2 regions of the Priestia sp. YIM B13491 genome follow, and region 1 is predicted to be linked to the other one. Evidence: riboswitches for the same ligand, from Rfam matches in the RefSeq annotation. Region 1 holds a riboswitch; the other holds the start of a gene.
The links. A riboswitch is a leader RNA that binds a small molecule or an ion and turns the genes downstream of it on or off. The one in region 1 is predicted to bind FMN.

Region 1 (10,306 bases):
GTCTTGCATCTCTAGACATAAGCGAATAGCACGGAATCCTAAGAATGGGTTCATTTCTTTTGGTAGATTTAAATAAGGAAGCTCTTTGTCTCCACCAATATCAAGAGTACGAACAACCACTGGTTTACCTTCCATACGTTCAAGAACTGTTTTATAAGAAGTAAACTGCTCTTCTTCCGTCGGAAGATCCTCGCGGCCCATATATAAGAATTCTGTACGATAAAGGCCAACGCCTTCGCCGCCGTTTTCTAATACGCCTTTTACATCTTCTGGTGTACCAATGTTAGCTGCAAGTTCAACGTGATGATCATCAGCTGAAACCGTTTTTTCATTTACAAGCTTAGCCCACTCAGCTTTTTGTTCTGCATACTCAGCGGCTTTTTTCTCGTAAGCTTTTACTGTTTCTTCGCTTGGATCAACGATAACTTCGCCATCTAAACCATCAACAATTACTAATACGCCGTTTTGAATGTCTTCCATAACTGTTTTTGTACCTACAACAGCTGGAATCTCCATTGAACGCGCCATAATTGCTGAGTGAGAAGTACGTCCGCCAATATCTGTTGTAAATCCTTTTACGAACTTACGATTTAACTGTGCTGTATCAGACGGCGTTAAATCTTCTGCGATAATGACAACTTCTTCTGAGATTAAGCTTGGATTTGAAACGTTTACACCTAAAAGATGAGCTAATACACGTTTTGTTACGTCACGGATATCAGCAGCACGTTCTTTCATATATTCATTGTCCATTGACTCAAACATATTAATAAACATTGCCGCTACTTCATCAAGTGCATGTTCAGCGTTTACATTTTCATTTGTAATTTTATCTTTAATTGGATTAATAAGTTCAGGATCGCTTAGAACTAATAAGTGAGCTTCAAAGATTTCTGCTTTGTCATCTCCAAGTTCTTTACGAGCGTGCTCTCTAATAATTTCAAGTTCTGATTTTGACTTTTCTAGCGCAGCTTCTAGACGTGCTACTTCTGCTTCAACTTCAGTTACTGATTTTTTTTCAACGGTTAATTCTGGATTTTCTAGACGAAATGCTTTAGCAATAGCAATGCCGCTAGAAGCGGCAATGCCTTGAATTTCCTTTGTCATTATTCGCCTAATCCTTCTTTGCTCATTGTATCTTCAAGAGCAGCAAGTGCATCTGCTTCGTCAGAACCTTCTGCAGAGATAGTGATTGTAGCGCCTTTTTGAATACCTAAAGACATAACGCCCATGATTGATTTTAAGTTTACAGTTTTACCGTTGAATTCTAAGTTGATATCAGAATCAAATTTGCTTGCTGCTTGTACTAAAGTTGTTGCTGGACGTGCGTGAATTCCTGAGTCTGCTGTTACTGTAAATGTTTTTTGTGCCATGTTAAATCAATCTCCTTTTTACTTTGAAATGTTAATAATATTTGCTTCTTGTTGAGAAACTTGGCCCTGCTTTAAGATATCAATTTTTTCATCAGCTTGTAAATTCGTGAAAATGATCGGCGTAATCGTCGATGGCGCATTTTCTTTTACAAAGTCTAAATCAATTTTCAATAGAGGCTGTCCTTTTTTCACTTCATCGCCTTGGGCAACTAAAGCTTCAAAACCTTCGCCTTTTAAATTAACTGTATCAATACCAACGTGAATTAAAATTTCACGTCCAGTCGTTGATTCAATACCTAAAGCATGTTTCGTCGGGAATAAGTTTACTATTTTTCCGTCCACTGGTGCAACTACTGTGCCTGTTTTCGGAATAATCGCAAAACCGTCACCCATTAGTTTTTGTGAAAATACCTGATCTGGTACTTCCGATAAAGGTACCAATTCTCCCTCAATCGGTGAAACAATATCATTACCATTATCGCTTCCTACTTCAGATGTTGCAACAGGTTTTTCAATTGTTTTTGTCTCTTCTTTTGTGACAACCGGTGTTTTGCCATTCATAATGTCCTGAATTTGACCTTTTAACGTGTCAGATTTCGGACCGAAAATAGCTTGAATATTGTTACCAACTTCAAGAACACCAGCTGCTCCAAGTTTTTTCAAGCGGCTTTTATCAACATTACCTACATCATCTACGGATACACGCAAACGCGTAATACAAGCATCTAAATGTGTAATGTTTTCTTTACCGCCAAGTGCAGCTAAAACATTTGTTGGAAGCTCTGCTGCTTCTACTTTTACATCTTCTTCTCCTTCTTCTTTATCTTCACGACCCGGTGTTTTTAAGTTAAATTTACGGATTGCAAAGCGGAAACCGAAGTAGTAAATAACTGCTAGAACTAAACCTACTGGAATAACTAGCCACCATGCTGTACGGTTTTGCATAACTCCAAATAGAACGTAATCGATAACTCCACCTGAGAATGTCATACCGATTTTAACATTTAATAATTGCATAACCATAAATGATAAACCAGCAAATACTGCGTGAATTGCAAATAGTACTGGTGCTACGAATAAGAATGAGAACTCAAGCGGCTCTGTAATACCCGTTAAGAAAGATGTTAAAGCAGCTGAACCCATGATACCAGCTACATATTTTTTGTTTTCAGGACGAGCTTCGTGATAAATCGCAAGAGCTGCTGCTGGCAATCCGAACATCATGAACGGGAATTTACCAACTTGGAATGTTCCTGCTGTTAAAGGCACGCCATCTGCTAATTGAGCAAAGAAAATCTTTTGGTCACCGTGAATATGTTGACCTGCTTTATTAACGTAATCACCAAACTCAAACCAGAACGGAGAGTAGAAGATGTGATGAAGTCCAAATGGAATTAATGAACGTTCAATCAATCCAAATACAAACGCTGATAAAGTTGGGTTTGCATCAATCATGTTAGTAGAGAAAGCATTTAATCCGCTTTGAATTGGCGGCCAAATGAAAATCATAATAACACCTAAAACAATTGAAAATACCCCAGTAATGATTGGTACAAATCGTTTTCCTGCAAAGAACCCTAAATAAGATGGTAATTCAATATTGAAATAACGATTATACATGGATGAAGCTAAAATACCTACTATGATACCCCCGAATACACCTGTAGCTAACGTAGGAATTCCTAAGATGCTAGTGTAAGCTGGATTGGCACCCATTTTGTCAGGATCTAGTTGTCCTGTAGCAACTAAGATTGTGCTCATCGTTTTGTTCATAATCAAGTAGCCTACGATTGCAGCAATACCTGCTACACCGTCACCACCAGCTAAACCAACGGCAACACCAACGGCAAACAATAGCGATAAGTTGTCAAATACAATTTGACCCGCTTGCGACAAAACATTTGAAACCAATTGAACCCAGTCTGCACCAAGTGCCGGTACTGCATCCAACAATGTAGGGTTTTGAAGCGCTGTCCCTACTCCAAGTAAAATCCCTGCTGCCGGTAAAATCGCAACCGGTAACATAAGCGCTTTTCCGACTTTTTGTAATACTCCAAAAAGTTTTTTAAACATGGCGCTTACCTCCTTTTATATATTTAGTGTGCAACAAGCTATTTATTTGATACGTGAATCATTAACGCGCTTTCATAAAACGCTTTCTTTAACTAGAAAACTTATTACATCTCCTGGTATCCTGAGGCGAAGCCTTCAATGATTGCGCTTTCTTATAACAAAAAAAGGCATGAGGAAAAAGAAACGATAAATGGATACACTCATCCAATTACACATCGCTTCATTTCTCACTCATGCCTGATCGTATCAGTAACACGTATTGAAATGATTTTATAAATCCGTTTTTGTTATAAGTCGCTGCAGATGCATCGTTAAGTAAACGGCTTCTGCTTCATACACAGGTAAATGTAACGCTTGCTGCATTACTTTTATCACTTTCCAAGACACATTGTAACACAGGGGATATTCTTCTTTCAATAGCAAAGCAATTTTTTTTGGCTCTTCTATTTTTTCTCCTGTTTTTACTCGATCAATCGCAAAATGCAAATGACGAATCAATCTCATATAGTGCACAGATTCTTTGTCTACCCGCAGATGAAGCGATTCTTCAATCACATTAATAATCGTTTGAATAAGCTGCGAGTCTTGATTCACTTCCAGGAGGTTTTTTTCAGTCAGCGCACTGTGGATATGAAGCGCAATAAAACCAATCTCTCCTACTGGAAGCTGCACGCCTATTTTGCGACTAATAATTTCTACCACTTCAGATGCGATCGTATATTCCTCTGGATATAAAGCTTTTGTTTCAAGTAAAAATGGATTTTTAAGCCCCATTCCCTGCTGAAAACGTTTTATCGCAAACGCGATATGATCCGTTAATGAAATGTGTATGTGCTCATTCAAAGGAATGTTAACACGCTTTTGAATGTGCGTTACAATATCATTCATCATTTCAATCACGTCTTCATCCACTTGCGTTAAAAGCTGCTTGTATTGTTCTTGCTCTTCTTCACTCTTTAACAAAAACATTTTCTCCACGGCTTTTGCATCGATTTCATCGCCTTTTTTCTTATTAAACCCTATTCCTTTCCCAATTAGCACAACTTCATCATAGGTAAGGTGTTTAGCAATTAATACATTATTATTAAGTACCTTTTCTACAAAAAAGGACTCTTTCACGAATCCTTCACTCCCCTGTTTCGGCTTTCTATTATTTGCTTTCCTATCTTACAAATAATACGCATAACCGTCAATTCATTTTTCTTTGTTTCAAATATTATTGAACTAAACTATTTGAGTTACGTATTATCTTAGTAGTTCTTCGCTGGAAACGCAACGTCTTTTTTGCTTGTCCCATAACAATTTTTCATGATAAAGTTTTGAAGCATAACGCTCAGAATGAATGCACCCGCTTGTAGAAGCGTAAAAAGAACAAGTGAAGTGGTAATAGATACCAGCAAAACCCCATAGTGAATCAGTAAAATATCTACTATACGCAGCCCCGCTATAATCATTGCAGCTCCAACAAAAAATTCTTTGGCTACACTCCAAACGAGGAGAACCGTAACAACACAAACGTAAATCATCGTTGCATTTACGGAATCATGAGTAGCCGACGCAAACCATCCTGTATAAAACCAATTATTATGAAAATATGCTAACAGCATAAACATAATAGTAGAAGTAATGGCGAGCATCCCGAGAAAAAATGTAGCGTAATGCACAAATGTCATATACCGTTCTGTTAGCCATACATACCAAATCTTTGAAATGCTAAAGCCTATAGTCATTAAAGCGCCTGTATAGACTGTTTTCCACCAGTGATGTGTATAAATATCCCAGTGTAAAAATAATTCTTCAATCCCCATAAACATAGCTGAAGTAATTAAAATATAGCGAAATTTCAATTGATAAGCAGCTACCACCATAGCCATGATTGGAAAAGCAAACGCTTGAGAAGTTAAGGACCCGAACAAATTATCAAAATATTCATTGGTCATAAAATCGGGATCGTAATCGTAACTTTCAAACAACACAAATACAACATATTCTAGTATATAAGCCATTCCAATGATAAAAAAAAGCAAAACGACTAGCTTTTTATCTTTTTTACGTATGAATACTGTAAGCAAAACGGCTGTGCTGATAATAATCAATGCAAAAAAAGCAGTATAATGAGGCATAGACGTCTCCCTTTTACGACCTAATTATTACTTAGAGTAAGACGTTTTAGCCAAATTATACATAGCTAGCTTCTATTTAAAAGAGCTTGAGACATAACTACATCAATCCAATCTAAAGACGAACAAACGGGATACATAAGATAGTATGGATCGCTTTTTACACTGCAGTTGATTTCCGAGCAAGACTTCGCTTTCCACAGGCGGCCGCGAAGCCTCCTCGCCTCCTCCGCTTCTGCAGGGTCACACTTCTTCCGCTTTTCCCGCAGAAGTCTTCGCCTGACCCTTTAATCTACAGCTAGAAGCCACTACATACACGAAACCTGCGTTCACCCTACCAATGAAAAAATCCGAACGATTCATCGTTCGGATCTTTCTTTAACTAACATACTTTTGTTTCAGCCTCTTTTAACTCTTCAGCTTATAAAAACTGAAATCGTATCTATTATCCTTCAATCATTTTTGAAAGGTTAGCCATTTCGATAGCTGATGCTGCAGCTTCCCATCCTTTATTTCCTGCTTTTGTTCCTGCACGTTCAATTGCTTGCTCAATTGTTTCAGTCGTTAATACACCAAAGATAATTGGCACGCCTGTTTGTAAGCTTTGAGATGCAACGCCTTTTGCTACTTCATTACATACAAAATCAAAGTGTGGAGTAGCTCCTCGAATAACGGTTCCTAGCGTAATCACTGCATCATATTTTTTAGATTCAGCTAATTTTTTGGCGATTAATGGGATTTCATAAGCGCCCGGCACCCAAGCCACGTCTACGTCTTCATCAGCTACGCCGTGACGTTTGAGCGCATCTTCTGCTCCACTAAGTAAACGGCCTGTAATAAATTCATTAAAACGCCCTACCACGATTCCAATTTTTAATCCTGTGCCTACTAAATTTCCTTCATATAAATGATTCATCTTTTGTTCCTCCTGCTAGTATTAATATATAGTTATTTACATTTCTTTTCATGAATTAGCTTCACTTGTTATAACGAAAAAAAGTGTAAAATTATAAATGTAATAAATGACCTAATTTTTTAGCTTTTGTATCTAAGTATTTTTTATTGGCATCCACTGCCGGCATTTGAAGAGGTACTCGCTCGACCACTTCAAGGTCGTAGCCTTTTAGCCCGGTAATTTTACGAGGGTTATTCGTTAAAAGCTTCATTTGTTTGACTCCAAGGTCTTTTAAGATTTGAGCACCGATTCCATACTCTCGTAAATCTGCAGCAAACCCGAGTTTTTCATTCGCTTCTACGGTATCGTATCCTTCTTCCTGCAGCTTATATGCTCTTAGCTTATTTAATAAGCCAATCCCTCTGCCCTCTTGACGCATATACAGCAGAATGCCGCGTCCTTCTTCTTCAATTTGCGTAAGAGCTGCGTGAAGCTGAGGACCGCAGTCGCAGCGTTCAGAACCAAACACATCTCCAGTCAAACACTCAGAGTGAACGCGAACGAGAACGGGGCTATTATGATCAATATCACCTTTGATAAGAGCCACATGTTCTTTATTATCAAGTTTATTTGTATATCCTACAGCTTTAAACTCACCAAATGCCGTAGGTAAGCTCACTTCTACTTCACGGCTAATAAGCTGGTCATGTTTGCGGCGGTAGGCAATCAAATCTTTTATTGTAATCATTTTTAAATCAAATTGCTCTGCAATTTTTGTTAAATCCGGTACGCGTGCCATTGTTCCATCTTCATTCATAATTTCACAAATAACACCCGCAGGCTTTCCTCCTGCTAATACTGCTAAATCAACAGCAGCCTCTGTATGACCTGCACGCTGGAGAACGCCCCCGTCTTTTGCAATCAATGGGAAAATATGTCCTGGGCGTTGAAAATCACTTGGTACCGTCGCTTCATTCACAAGAGCCATAACGGTAGCAGAGCGTTCGTATGCACTGATACCTGTTGTACTTGAAATATGATCAATACTTACTGTAAATGCTGTTCCATGTACATCCGTATTGTTCGCTACCATCGGGTGAAGATTCAATTTATGTGCAATTTCTTCATTAACAGGTGTACAAATTAATCCTCTTCCATGAGTAGCCATAAAGTTAATAACCTCAGGCGTCGTTTTTTCGGCTAATGCAATAAAATCTCCTTCGTTTTCTCGATCTTCATCATCGCATACAATAACCACTTTTCCCTTTTTTAACTCTTCAATGGCTTCTTCTACTTTATGAAACATCTCTTTCACCTCACTGTTAATTTGTAAAACCATGCTGCTGCAATAAATCCTTCATGTTACCTGAACGATTCGAGGCGCCAGGAGTTGACTTATTTGTCATCATCTGATGCATATATTTAGCTAACATATCGCATTCAATATTCACTTTGTCTCCTCGCTGTTTGTCTCCTACGACTGTGTGAAGCACCGTATGGGGAATAAGAGAAATAGTAAATGATTGGTTGCTGACATCAAAAATAGTAAGACTTGTTCCGTCTACGGAAACAGATCCTTTTAACATCATAAATTCACGAAGTTCAGGATCGACTTGAATTTCATAATAAAAGGCATTTCCTTTGCGTGTTTTGCTTACAATGGTTCCAATTCCATCAACGTGTCCGCTAACGAAATGCCCTCCAAACCGGCCATTTGCAGCCATCGCCCGCTCTAAGTTAACACGTGATCCAACGGTTAGAAGCTGAAGGGTACTTGCTTTAATCGTCTCCGGCATGACATCGACCGTAAATTCATTTTGAGAGTAAGCCGTTACGGTTAAACACACGCCGTTAACTGAAATACTGTCCCCTAAGTTCACATCTTCTAACACGGTCTTCGCATCAATCGTAAGAACAATTGCTTCTGTGGCCTTTTGAATACGTTTTATTTTTCCAATTTCTTCAATGATACCCGTGAACATTTTCTTCACCTGCCTTGGCGCTATTCCAACTTCTTATACCGTTTTGAAATAGCAGCTGCTTTTTTTTCATATTTATCTTTCCCCCAACCACTGAAAATAAAAAAGCCCCTTGAACAAATGTCCAAAGGGTCGGCTGAGCTGAATCAGTTTTATCTATGCAAAATTCCGCTAATTGTATACGAAATAAACAGTTATATTTTGTGTATAAAAACAAGGGTAGCTTTAAAAAAGGCAAGCGTGTCCCTTATTAATTCAACACAAAAAAACAACTGTGCTTCCTGATCCTTCTCCCATCCAGACTTTTACTGTCGGCTCTAGATTTTAACTAGATCCACCGCTAACATACATCGTATGAAAACGGGTCACGGGCTTAAAAGCATACGCTTTATCACCGCCGGTTGGGACTTACACCCGACCCCGAAGGATAATATATTCGACTGCTAGAGTCTTATTTGTTTTACATTATAGCAAAGTAAAATCGACTTGTCACATCATTTAACTTCGTTTTTTCACATCTATTCTTTAAAATCCAGCTTTTAGCTTATTTTTTCTTTTTTAATACATAGCATCCATACAAAAGCTAGTCCAATATAGCCAAATATCGGATACAAAAACTCAAGAAGCTGGGCATATCCGAATTGCCCAATAATAAAGCAAGCCAAGATAATAAATGCAAAAGCTTGTTTGTCATTCAGGGGAAGAAATGACTGAATCTGCTTAGCGATTCCAAATACATTTCCAATCAATGTAGTAAAAATCTCGCCTAACACAACTACCGTAAATAAAACATTCACCCACGCTGAGATATTTTTAACAACGGCACTCATCGGAATATCAAGTTGAAATGAATAAGGCAAATTGGAAAGGGCAAGATGAGTAGAAACAAGCATAAACGTAAGTACACATCCTCCTATTACGGCCCCTTTTTTAATCACGCTCCTATCTTTCACGGAGCTTCCTAATGGAACTAAAACAGCCTGAGCCAAAGCTAGATTTAGGGAAATATATAAAAAGGGACTAACCGCCCACTTCCACTGCGTGACGAGCGTTAAATCCGGCTTCGTTTGAATCAGTGAGAAATAGCTGATATTTGGCACAAAGATGATAAAAGCAAATGAAAGCATCATCGGCACAACAAGAGAATTAACCATTAAAATACCGTTAATTCCTTTGGCGATAAATATATAAGTTAAAACAATTGTAAAAATCATCCCAACAGGAGGCCATAGCCCGAACTGTTCTTTTCCTATTGCTCCCGTACTCGCTAGCATGACTGAAGTTACTCCAAATAAAATGACAATCATTACACCGTTTACCGCTTTTCCAAGCACATCACCAAATAAATATGTATTAAGCTGCTGATAAGAAGAAGCCCCAATTGCGTGCGAAAGCAGCATCATTTTCGAACCTAGCCAAATAAAAAACAAGCCGCTGACCAAAATCCCGACCATTCCAAGTTCCCCGTACTGTGTAAAAAATTGAACGATTTCCTTGCCTGTTGCAAAACCGGCTCCTACAACAGTGCCTACATACGTAGCAGCAACCTGCAGCGTGAGTTTCCACCTTTTCATGCCCATCACCCTTCTACCCTTCATAGTTCACTATATGTAGAAACGGTAAAAAAAAGACGAGCCTTTTTACGTGTAAATCTACGCATATCCCAGCGCTTGTGCCTTTTCGTTTATTTTTTATTTTTCATTTTCTTTTTGTATTTTTCACAAAAAACTCCTTAACCCCTAACATAACAGTCATTTCCAAACAAAATATACGGATATTTTCCCTTTAGCTTTTAAATTTTCCTCAATATTTGCTGGAAATTCACAATTTACTGTTGTATAATTTCTAAAAATCAGATAAATTATT
Region 2 (10,306 bases), on a different contig from region 1:
CCAGGTATGTATATAGATGAAGTTCTTTGGATCCGTGAAGGTGAAACAAAAGTTATTCCTGGGACGAACGGAGAGTATTTTTTGAAAAACCATCGTTTTACTGTTGAAACGTATGATAAAGATAGCGAAAGCGCCGTGTTTCAAGAAGCAATCGATCGTGCAGGGAATAATAAAGTAGCCAAAAAATATGAAGCGGATGTTAGTTTGTATAAGCGCGAAGGAAAGCTTATACCGGGAGCAGATCCAAAGTTAAAGAAAATAAAAGATTCAGAGATTCGTGTGAATCAGCCGCTTAAGTTTGAAGGATATGCCATGTACCAAGTGGATTTTAAGTTAAATGAATTTAGCTCTATGTCTTTCCATTTAACAGATAAAAATGCAAATAGAAACGTTGGTTCACTTACAGTAGATTTACATAATCCAAAAGAAACATATGATTTAAAAAACGGATATAAAGTCAAGCTCATGAGCTACTTTCCAGACTTTTTCTTTGATGATGAAGGAAATCCAAATACAAAGACCAGAGTGCCTAACAATCCTGCTTTTGTATTTAAAATGATTACGCCTCAGCATAAAAAAGGGGAAGTTGCTTTTGTTGGAATTAGAGAGAACTTGGAGCCGCTAGGAAATAACGATTATAAAATGACCTTTGCTGGTGTGGAAACGAAAAATGTAACAGGGTTAACCGTTCGCAGAGACTATACGCTTTGGTTTTTAGGAATTGGCGGAGCCATCTTTATGATTGGTGTAATTCAAGGGATGTATTGGAATCATCGCCGCATGTGGATTCAAAAAGTCAATAATGAGATATGGTTGGCCGCACATACAAATAAAAACTGGTATGGGCTTAAAAAAGAACTAAATGGTTTATTAGAATCAACATCTCTTACACAGCTGAAGGACCAAAATGATAAAGAAACAAAATAGGAGGAAAAAGCATGGATTACGCGAGTATAAGTAGTAATTTACTGTATGTGGCGTTTATTGCTTATTTAGTTGCAACCTTTTTTTTCGGAGGAGCTATTCGAGATAAGCGAGCAGCTCAAAAGAAAACAAAGTGGGCAACGTTTGGAATTGCGGTTACCATCATCGGCTTTATTGCACAGATTGGCTACTTTATTACAAGGTGGATTGCATCAGGCCACGCTCCTGTTAGTAATTTATTTGAATTTACGACGTTTTTTGGCATGATGCTTGTTGGCGCATTTATTGTTATTTACTTTATTTATCGTCTTAGCATGCTTGGACTTTTTGCATTGCCGGTGGCTCTTTTAATCATTGCCTATGCAAGCATGTTTCCAACTGAAATTACGCCGCTGATACCGGCTCTCCAAACGAATTGGCTGCATATCCACGTTACAACCGCAGCTACCGGTGAAGCCGTGCTTTCCATTAGCTTTGTTGCAGGATTGATTTATTTAATCAAAACGATTGACCAATCCAAGCGAAATAAAAAAGCATTTTGGCTGGAATTCATCCTGTATACGCTTATTAGTACGCTTGGGTTTGTAGCGGTGACGCTGGCTTTTAATGCGGCTCACTACGAGTCATCATTTAATTGGGTTAATAAAAGTGGAGAACAAGAGCAAGTCGTATATCATATGGTTCCGCTAGTGGGACCGCATCAAAGTGAGTGGACAGATGGGAACGATATACAGCCACTTATTGATATGCCCGCTATTATCAATGCTAAAAAATTAAATACGGTTATTTGGTCGTTAGGCGGTGGCTTTGTATTATATTGGCTGATTCGTCTTATTTTACGGAAGCGAATTGGAGCCGCGCTGCAACCGCTTGTGAAGCAGGTAAACAGCGACTTGCTTGATGAAGTAAGCTACAGAGCAGTGGCGATTGGATTTCCTATTTTTACACTAGGAGCACTTATTTTTGCTATGATTTGGGCTCAGATGGCCTGGACGCGCTTTTGGGGGTGGGACCCTAAAGAGGTGTGGGCGCTGATCACCTTTTTATTTTACGCTGCTTTTCTTCATCTTCGGCTATCTAAAGGGTGGCACGGTGAAAAATCAGCTTGGCTGGCAGTTGGCGGGTTTGCCATCATTATGTTCAACTTAGTGGCTGTGAACCTAATTATTGCAGGTTTACATTCATATGCGTAACCTTTAATAATAGAATAGAGCCTGAAACGAAGATATTTTAGTTGAAGGAAGATCCGAACGAATGAGATTCTTGATGGAGAATCTCATTCGTTCGGATTTTTTCATTGAGATGGTGAACGCAAGGTTCGTGTATGTAGGTGCTTATAGCCTTGAAACAAGCGATCCCTACTAGCTTCTTTATTTTATTTATTCAGCTGTAGATTGCATGGATTTCGTTGCGTCTCAGCCTCTTTTTGGTAAAAAAAGCTGTTTTTCGTAAAGGTGTTCACGAATTGTCACATTGTTTGGGTATCATAAGTAGAACTCGCCGGTTTTTTTTTGTACACTAAGACTAGGAGGTTGAAAATACATGCAAAACGAACAAAGATTACTGCTAGTAGACGATGAAGATCGCATTAGACGATTGTTAAAAATGTACTTAGAAAAAGAAGGATACATCATTGAAGAAGCAGCCGATGGGCATGAAGCAATCGAAAAAGCGTTACACATAGATTATGATTTGATTGTATTAGATTTAATGATGCCCGGCATAGATGGTATTGAGGTTTGTAAACAAATTCGGGAGAAAAAAGCAACTCCTATTATCATGCTTACAGCTAAAGGGGAAGAAGTAAACAGAGTCCAAGGATTTGAAGTAGGTACAGATGATTATATCGTTAAGCCATTTAGCCCAAGAGAAGTGGTTCTTCGCGTAAAAGCACTGCTTCGACGTTCTTCTCAAGCAACGTTTATTCAGCCAGAAACGAGCGTGAAAAATCTTATTGTCTTTGATCACTTAACGATTGATAATGATGCACATCGCGTTACAGCAGACGGAAAAGAAGTTAACTTAACTCCAAAAGAATATGAATTATTATGCTACCTTGCAAAAACGCCAGATAAAGTATATGACAGAGAGCAGCTGCTGCGTGAAGTATGGCATTATGATTTCTTTGGAGATCTTCGTACGGTAGATACGCACGTCAAGCGTTTGCGTGAAAAGTTAAATCGTGTATCGTCACAAGCGGCGAAAATGATTGTAACCGTATGGGGAGTAGGGTATAAATTTGAGGTTGAAAATAACTGATGTTTTGGAGAAGTGTAGTTGGTAAACTATGGTTTACTATCCTATTGCTCGTCACGCTTGTTTTATTTATTTTGACTATTTTATTGCTTCAGTTTTTTGAAAATTATCATGTTGTAGATGCAGAAAACCGTTTAACTAAAACGGCTGCTAAAATCTCTACCATTGTGCAGGAAACGGACGATGAAAAACTAGGACTATCCATTGCTCGTGAACTTGCAGACCAAGCAAGTGTAGTTATTGTTCAAGACAAAGATTTTTATTGGCATTCCACACATCCTGATAAAGAAAATAAGAAAGCTATTTCGGCCATTGTTAAACAAAACGATCAGCTAAATCAAGTGGTTGAAAAAGGTAAAGTAATACGGGAAAAAATGTACATGACCACAAAGAAAGACACGAGTGATGAACCTTTAATGTTTGTTGTCGGTGTACCTTTAATGAAAGATAACAAACCGACAGGCGGCGTTTATTTGTATCAATCTCTTTCTGAAATTGAAGAACCCGCTCAATATACGACTAAGTTCATTTTATTGGCTGCAGGTATTGCTATTATTTTAACTACTATCTTTGCTTTTTTCTTATCCACTCGAATTACAGCGCCTCTTAGAAAAATGAGGCAGGCGGCATTTGAAGTAACAAAAGGCAACTTTGATACAAAAGTACCTATTTTAACTCACGATGAAATTGGAGAGTTAGCGATTGCTTTTAATCAAATGGGCAGGCAGTTAAAGTTTAACCTCAATGCGCTTAATCAGGAAAAAGAGCAGCTTTCAAGTATTTTAAGCAGTATGGCAGACGGTGTTATTACGTTTAGTAGAGACGGATCGATTTTAATTACCAATCCCCCAGCGGAGCATTTTCTTCAGACTTGGTATTACGAGCAGGATGTCAACAATCAGCAGGTGCCTGAGCTTCCAGCAAACGTTGTCCATTTGTTTCAAACGGTAGTAGAGACTGAAACGGAGCGAAGTGCAGAATTGAAAATTCAAGGGAAAACGTGGGTCATTTTAATGTCACCGCTCTATAATCAAACGAAAATTCGCGGTGCTGTAGCCGTACTACGGGATATGTCTGAAGAGCGTAAACTTGATAAATCGAGAAAAGATTTTATTGCAAACGTGTCTCATGAATTGCGTACACCTATTTCTATGCTTCAAGGTTATAGTGAAGCTATTATTGACGACATTGCAAGTACGGATGAAGAAAAGAAAGAAATTGCACAGGTGATTTATGATGAATCACTCCGTATGGGCCGGCTTGTAAATGAACTTTTAGATTTGGCGCGAATGGAAGCGGGACATGTGCAGCTTCACTTAGAATCTGTAGCAATGGTTGAATTTACAGAACGTGTTTTGCGTAAGTTTCAAGGGTTAGCTAAGGAAAAACATATTAAACTGTCTCTTAATGGAAAAATAGAAGATGAATTTGAAGCGATGATTGATTCAGACCGTATGGAACAAGTGCTGACAAACTTAATTGATAATGCTATTCGTCATACGGATGACTACGGAGAAGTAAAGCTGCATCTTGATAAAAGTCAATCCGAAATCCATCTTTCTGTTCAAGATACAGGAGCAGGCATTCCGAAAGAAGATCTTCCATTTGTATTTGAACGATTTTATAAAGCGGATAAAGCCAGAACGAGAGGGAAGTCAGGAACTGGTCTTGGGCTTGCAATCGCCAAAAATATCGTGGAGGCACATCAAGGGATCATTGCGGTTGAAAGTGAATTAAATGAAGGAACAACTTTCTTTATCAAATTGCCAAAGTAAAAACATGCTAAATAACAGTTTGTTCGGCTGAAATAATAAGAATAACAAAGAGATGTGATTCTCCACTGAATCACATCTCTTTATTTTTTCTATAAACAAGTCTAAAAGAGAAGGAATTGGCATATAGTATGTTTTGTGTGCAATGATCTACATAGGAGGTTCTTTCTTCATGATTGACGTGTTAAGAAGAATATTGGTTGTATTAGTAATGGGATTGTGTATAGGTCTTTTATTTTTGGGCGGGCAAATGGTAAAAGCAGAAGAGAAGCAGTGGGAGTGGCCGGTTGAAGGAGTCTTAACTGATATATTTGGTTCACGTCACGCCAAACACTTTGGAATTGATATAGCAGCACCTGTTGGTACACAGGTGTATGCTGTTGCAAAAGGAGTGGTGAGCCGCTCTTATTATTCAAATACATACGGACAGGTTGTTTTTATCAAACAAACAAATGGATACGAAACGGTCTATGCTCATCTAGAGGAACGTTTTGTTACAGAAGGAAATCGTGTAGCCGCAGGTCAAAACATTGGACGAGTTGGCAATACAGGGCGATCTTCAGGTGCACATTTGCATTTTGAAGTTCATCAAGGAAGTTGGAATCCGGATAAAACCAATGCAGTAAACCCACTTGCCAAATTGGACAATCAAAAACTATTGGCATACGTAAAAAGCGATTTAGCTGCCACGGTTTTTCAGCAGTTACATCAGACTTCTGATAACTGTATTCTTATCCATCAAGGAGATACATTATCTGAGCTCGCAGTCAAATATGAAGTAGATATGGATCAGCTAAAAAAGTGGAATCATTTAGAAAATACGATGTTAAATGCAGGACAAGTATTAAAAATAAGTCCATAAAAAAAGAGCCGCTCAGGCTCTTTTTTCTCAATGTCACAATTCAATACGCTGTATGGTCACAATTTCGCTTGTTTGTTTTAACGAAGCAATGACAGAATCATCTAAAAGTTTATCAAACGTAAGCATCATAATGGCTTCTCCGCCTTTTTGCTTACGGCCCACTTGCATGGTAGCAATGTTAATACGTAAATCTCCAAGTACTTTCCCTACATTTCCAATAACTCCGGGCTGATCACTGTGACGGATATAAAGAAGATGTCCTTCCGGATAAAAATCAATATCAAACGAATCAATATTAACAATTCGAGGTCCATAGCCGGCTATATAGGTGCCCGTAATGGTAAATGTACGCTGTTCGCCTGTTACGGTAACGTCAATCATATTGGAATATCCTTGCGTATCTTCCGATGTTTTTTCACCAAATGTAATTCCTCGTTCTTTGGCAATCATAGAAGCATTGACTTCGTTAACAGGTGAGTCGATACGATGAGTTAAAAAGCCTGATAATAAGCTCCGTGTAATATAAGTGGTTTCCAAATCCGTCACTGTACCTCCGTAGGAGATAGAGATATGCTGAACAGGTTCTCGCATGCATTGAGATAAAATAGCTCCCATTTGTTTAGTAAGGCTCGTAAACGGCTGAATTTTTTCAAAAACTTCTTTAGAAAGCGTCGGTAAATTAATGGATGAGCTTACAGGATTACCTTCTAGAAAACGCAAAACGTCATGTGCCACGTCTTCAGCAACGTTAAGCTGGGCTTCTTTTGTAGAAGCTCCTAAATGGGGAGTTGTAATAACTTGATCAAAATGTAACAAAGGGTTATCAATCGGCGGCTCAACTTCAAATACGTCAATAGCTGCACCTTGAACATGGCCAATTTCTAAATAATGAACTAAGGCTTTTTCATCAATGATCCCGCCGCGTGCGCAGTTTAATAAAAACACGCCCTTCTTTGTTTTGGCTAATGTGTCATGATTGAGCAATCCCTTTGTTTCTCTCGTAAGCGGAGTGTGCACGGTAATAACATCCGCTGCTGCTAGTAATTCATCCAGGGATAATAGTTCTACGCCTAGCTTTTCAGCTCGGGAAGATGTTAAAAAAGGATCGTAAACGTGAACGCTCATATTGAAGGCTTTTGCGCGTTTGGCAAGCTCTGAGCCAATTCGTCCAAATCCGATAATGCCCAGGTGTTTGCGATTAAGCTCTGTTCCAACAAATGCTGAGCGGTTCCATTCGCGCGCTTTAACTGAAGCATTACCTTGGGGAATATGCCGAAACAAGCTAGCCATCATAGCAAATGTATGTTCCGCCGTTGAAATGGTATTTCCGTTCGGCGCATTAATAACGACAACCCCTCGTTTGGTTGAGGCTTCAATATCAATATTATCGACACCTACTCCAGCCCGGGCAACAATTTTTAAATTCGGCATTTTTGCCAGCAAATCCTCTGTAACCGTCGTAGCACTCCGTACTAAAAGCGCATCGTACGTATGCAAATCATTCTCAACTTCTTCAACTTTTTTTCGCGTAAGATTCACATGAGGAGCTTCAAGCAGTGGAGCAAGACCTTCATTGCTAATTGAATCAGCTACTAATACATTATACATGACGTGAACATCTCCCTTGGATTTTACTATCATCAAATATTTGATAATTTACCATGTTAAAAAAATTCTGTCAATTATATTTTTCAAACTTTACGATTAGTTATCAAATACACTATTATAAACGTAAAATTGAAACTATAAATATGTCATAATGCTGTTGGTTATGCACTTATTTCCTTATTTTTCATATAAAAACAGTAATGAAGTTTATAAAATACATCAATTTAATAGGAATTAAAGAACTTCTTTATTTACTTTTAATTCGAGATAACATATAATAAATTCATAATTAAATATTGGTCTATCTTCGGGGCAGGGTGAAATTCCCGACCGGCGGTAAAAAACAAATTGTTTTGAGCCCGCGAGCTTATATGTAATACATACGAGCAGATTTGGTGAAATTCCAAAGCCGACAGTACAGTCTGGATGGGAGAAGGTGGAGGTTCAGCGTTCAAAACCTAATGTGATGAACGTTTATTAAATATGCCTGCCATGTCTCCTCTCAACGAATCATTTGTTGGGAGGTTTTTGCGTGGGGATATAAAGTTGAACCTTTCTTCTTTGAAGAGTGGATCACAAAGAAGGAGAGAGGCAAGATGCAACAAAGTAAGAAAACTCAAAAGCTGGTTGTACTAGGAATGTTAAGTAGTATTGCTTATATTTTAATGATGATTAATTTTCCAATTCCTGGATTACCTCCGTTTTTAACAATTGATTTTAGCGAAATTCCTGCACTCGTAGCAGCACTTGTATTTGGACCGATGGCTGCTGTTATAGTAGAAGGAATAAAAAATTTATTGAATTATTTAATTCAAGGAAGTGCTACAGGGGTTCCAGTTGGTCAAGCGGCGAACTTTGTGGCTGGTTTACTGTTCGTTCTTCCTGTATCATACATGTTCAACCGATTTAAAACGGCTAAAGGCGTAACGATAGGTTTGGTTACGGGTACGGTGGTAATGACGGTACTCATGGCTGTCTTAAATTATTATGTCTTCTTACCAGCGTATACAATCTTCTTACAATCGCCAGAAATGTCTAGTGAACAAGCACGTCAATATATCGTTGCAGGTATTTTGCCGTTTAACTTAATAAAAGGAGCAGCAACAGGGGTTATCTTTGTCTTATTGTTTTCAAAAATGAAGCAATGGATCACGCGTCGCATTGCTGTTTAATTCAATCGCTCTCCCGGGGAGAGCGATTTTTATATATAAAAAAACCTGCAGCATGTACACTACAGGTTTGCTCCACACTTATTCGAATTTATTAGCATCGCCTTCGAATTTTTCATCCGCTACGCGAATTGAATCCGTAGGGCAGCCTTCCATTGCATCCATCATATCATCTTCTAGATCTTCTGGAATTTCTACTACACCTTGGTTATCATCTAATGTTACGAATGCAATACCTTCATCATCATAATCATAAATGTCTGGTGCTGCTGCTCCGCAAGCGCCGCATGCGATGCAAGTATCTTTATCAACAATTGTATATTTTGGCATAACAAGACCTCCTGTAAAGTGTTCGAAAATTTCTCATTATATAATCTCTTCGCGAATCAAGAGTGAAATTTCTCCTTATTCATTGTAAAATGATTTATAAAACTTTTCAATAGAAAAGTCACTGAGAATGCTTATCAAATCAAGGTTTCTTCACTTACCCAAACGTTTTGATACATAAAGGAAAGAGCTGAAAAGCCTTTATCTCACATGCTATTGGTCACTTTTGGTACAATGAATGAGAAAGGAAGTTGACACCTTTGAATTATATTCAAGTTAGCATTTTATTTTGTATAAAACAGTTAAAAGGTGAGCGAACCGCCTATGGTATTTATCATTTATTAACAGGTAAAAAGTCAGCTCAAACGATTCAAGACGGAAAAATTTTTGGAATTTCGTTTCTTTTTCAGTCATTTGTTTACTTAGATAAACGGTCTTTTGAAACCTGCGTTGCATATTTAAAAGAACAGCAGTATATTGAAGAAACTGAAAATCAAAAGTATGTGATGACAGATAAGGGACAAGCACGCCTTGAAGATGAACTGAAGGCTCGGCCCTTTCATCCAGCTTTAGACGGATGGAAATTCGCAAGCAGTACTCAATTATTTTTAGCAAGAATCACTTTGTTCATTCAGACCTTATCAAACCTACAGTATTTTCAAAAAGGGTTTTTACCCATTTCCAAAAATCCTGAGGTCATTCAATGGGTCAAAACGTATATTATGTCTCAAAAGCAAACGCGTCAAGAGTTAGCCGCCGAGCTATTCGAAGAGCTCCGAACGTGCTTGAAAGGTTGTACGGAACGGGACGCGTCTCTTTTTGTTTTGCAGCTGACTGGATACCAAAGAGTAGGCTTTACAAAAAATCAGTTAGCATATCAATATGAACTCGATGAGCATTATGTTCATATTCAACTGTTAGGGGTTATTCACCATATCATTGAAAAAGTGAGTAAAAATAATGAACGCTTTCATGTACTTTCTTCTTTTTTACGTGATCTATATTTAGAATTGCCTTTGACAAGCTCGACGTTAAAAACGTATAGCTGGCTTCAAAAAGGCAAGACACTTGAAGAAATTGCTTATATAAGGCGTTTAAAAGAAAGTACCATTGAAGATCATATTGCAGAATTAGCTCTATTTGTTCCATCTTTTTCAATCGATGCATACGTATCTCCTAAGCAGCAGGAAAAAATTATCGCAGCCTTTGAAGGTTTGCGGACAAATAAATTAAAGGTGATAAAAGAAGAAGTAAAAGACGACGTTACCTATTTTCAGATTCGTCTCGTATTAGCAAAACATTTTACCTGATACTAAAAAAAGTGGTGTTTGATGTGAAGATAGAACAACTTCTACAGAAACAATTCGGCTATAGCCAATTTCGACTAG

Region 2: it holds a riboswitch for FMN, as region 1 does, so the genes downstream of both, ACFX4E_RS02690 (ECF transporter S component) here and ribE (riboflavin synthase) in region 1, are expected to answer to the same signal.

What each region holds. Positions count from the first base shown of each region.
Region 1 is NZ_JBHZOR010000002.1:216,913-227,218, forward strand. It holds gene ptsP (phosphoenolpyruvate--protein phosphotransferase) at 1-1,107, opposite strand, end outside; gene ACFX4E_RS07315 (phosphocarrier protein HPr) at 1,107-1,373, opposite strand; gene ptsG (glucose-specific PTS transporter subunit IIBC) at 1,392-3,446, opposite strand; gene glcT (glucose PTS transporter transcription antiterminator GlcT) at 3,717-4,565, opposite strand; gene ACFX4E_RS07330 (hypothetical protein) at 4,697-5,569, opposite strand; gene ribH (6,7-dimethyl-8-ribityllumazine synthase) at 6,012-6,482, opposite strand; gene ACFX4E_RS07340 (bifunctional 3,4-dihydroxy-2-butanone-4-phosphate synthase/GTP cyclohydrolase II) at 6,574-7,767, opposite strand; gene ribE (riboflavin synthase) at 7,784-8,443, opposite strand; FMN riboswitch at 8,722-8,872, opposite strand; gene ACFX4E_RS07350 (YkvI family membrane protein) at 8,980-10,014, opposite strand.
Region 2 is NZ_JBHZOR010000001.1:514,068-524,373, forward strand. It holds gene resB (cytochrome c biogenesis protein ResB) at 1-927, shown strand, start outside; gene ccsB (c-type cytochrome biogenesis protein CcsB) at 939-2,117, shown strand; gene ACFX4E_RS02670 (response regulator transcription factor) at 2,467-3,183, shown strand; gene ACFX4E_RS02675 (ATP-binding protein) at 3,183-4,955, shown strand; gene ACFX4E_RS02680 (peptidoglycan DD-metalloendopeptidase family protein) at 5,125-5,814, shown strand; gene serA (phosphoglycerate dehydrogenase) at 5,848-7,422, opposite strand; FMN riboswitch at 7,722-7,864, shown strand; gene ACFX4E_RS02690 (ECF transporter S component) at 8,019-8,594, shown strand; gene ACFX4E_RS02695 (ferredoxin) at 8,673-8,921, opposite strand; gene ACFX4E_RS02700 (YpbB family protein) at 9,179-10,228, shown strand; gene ACFX4E_RS02705 (RecQ family ATP-dependent DNA helicase) at 10,252-10,306, shown strand, end outside.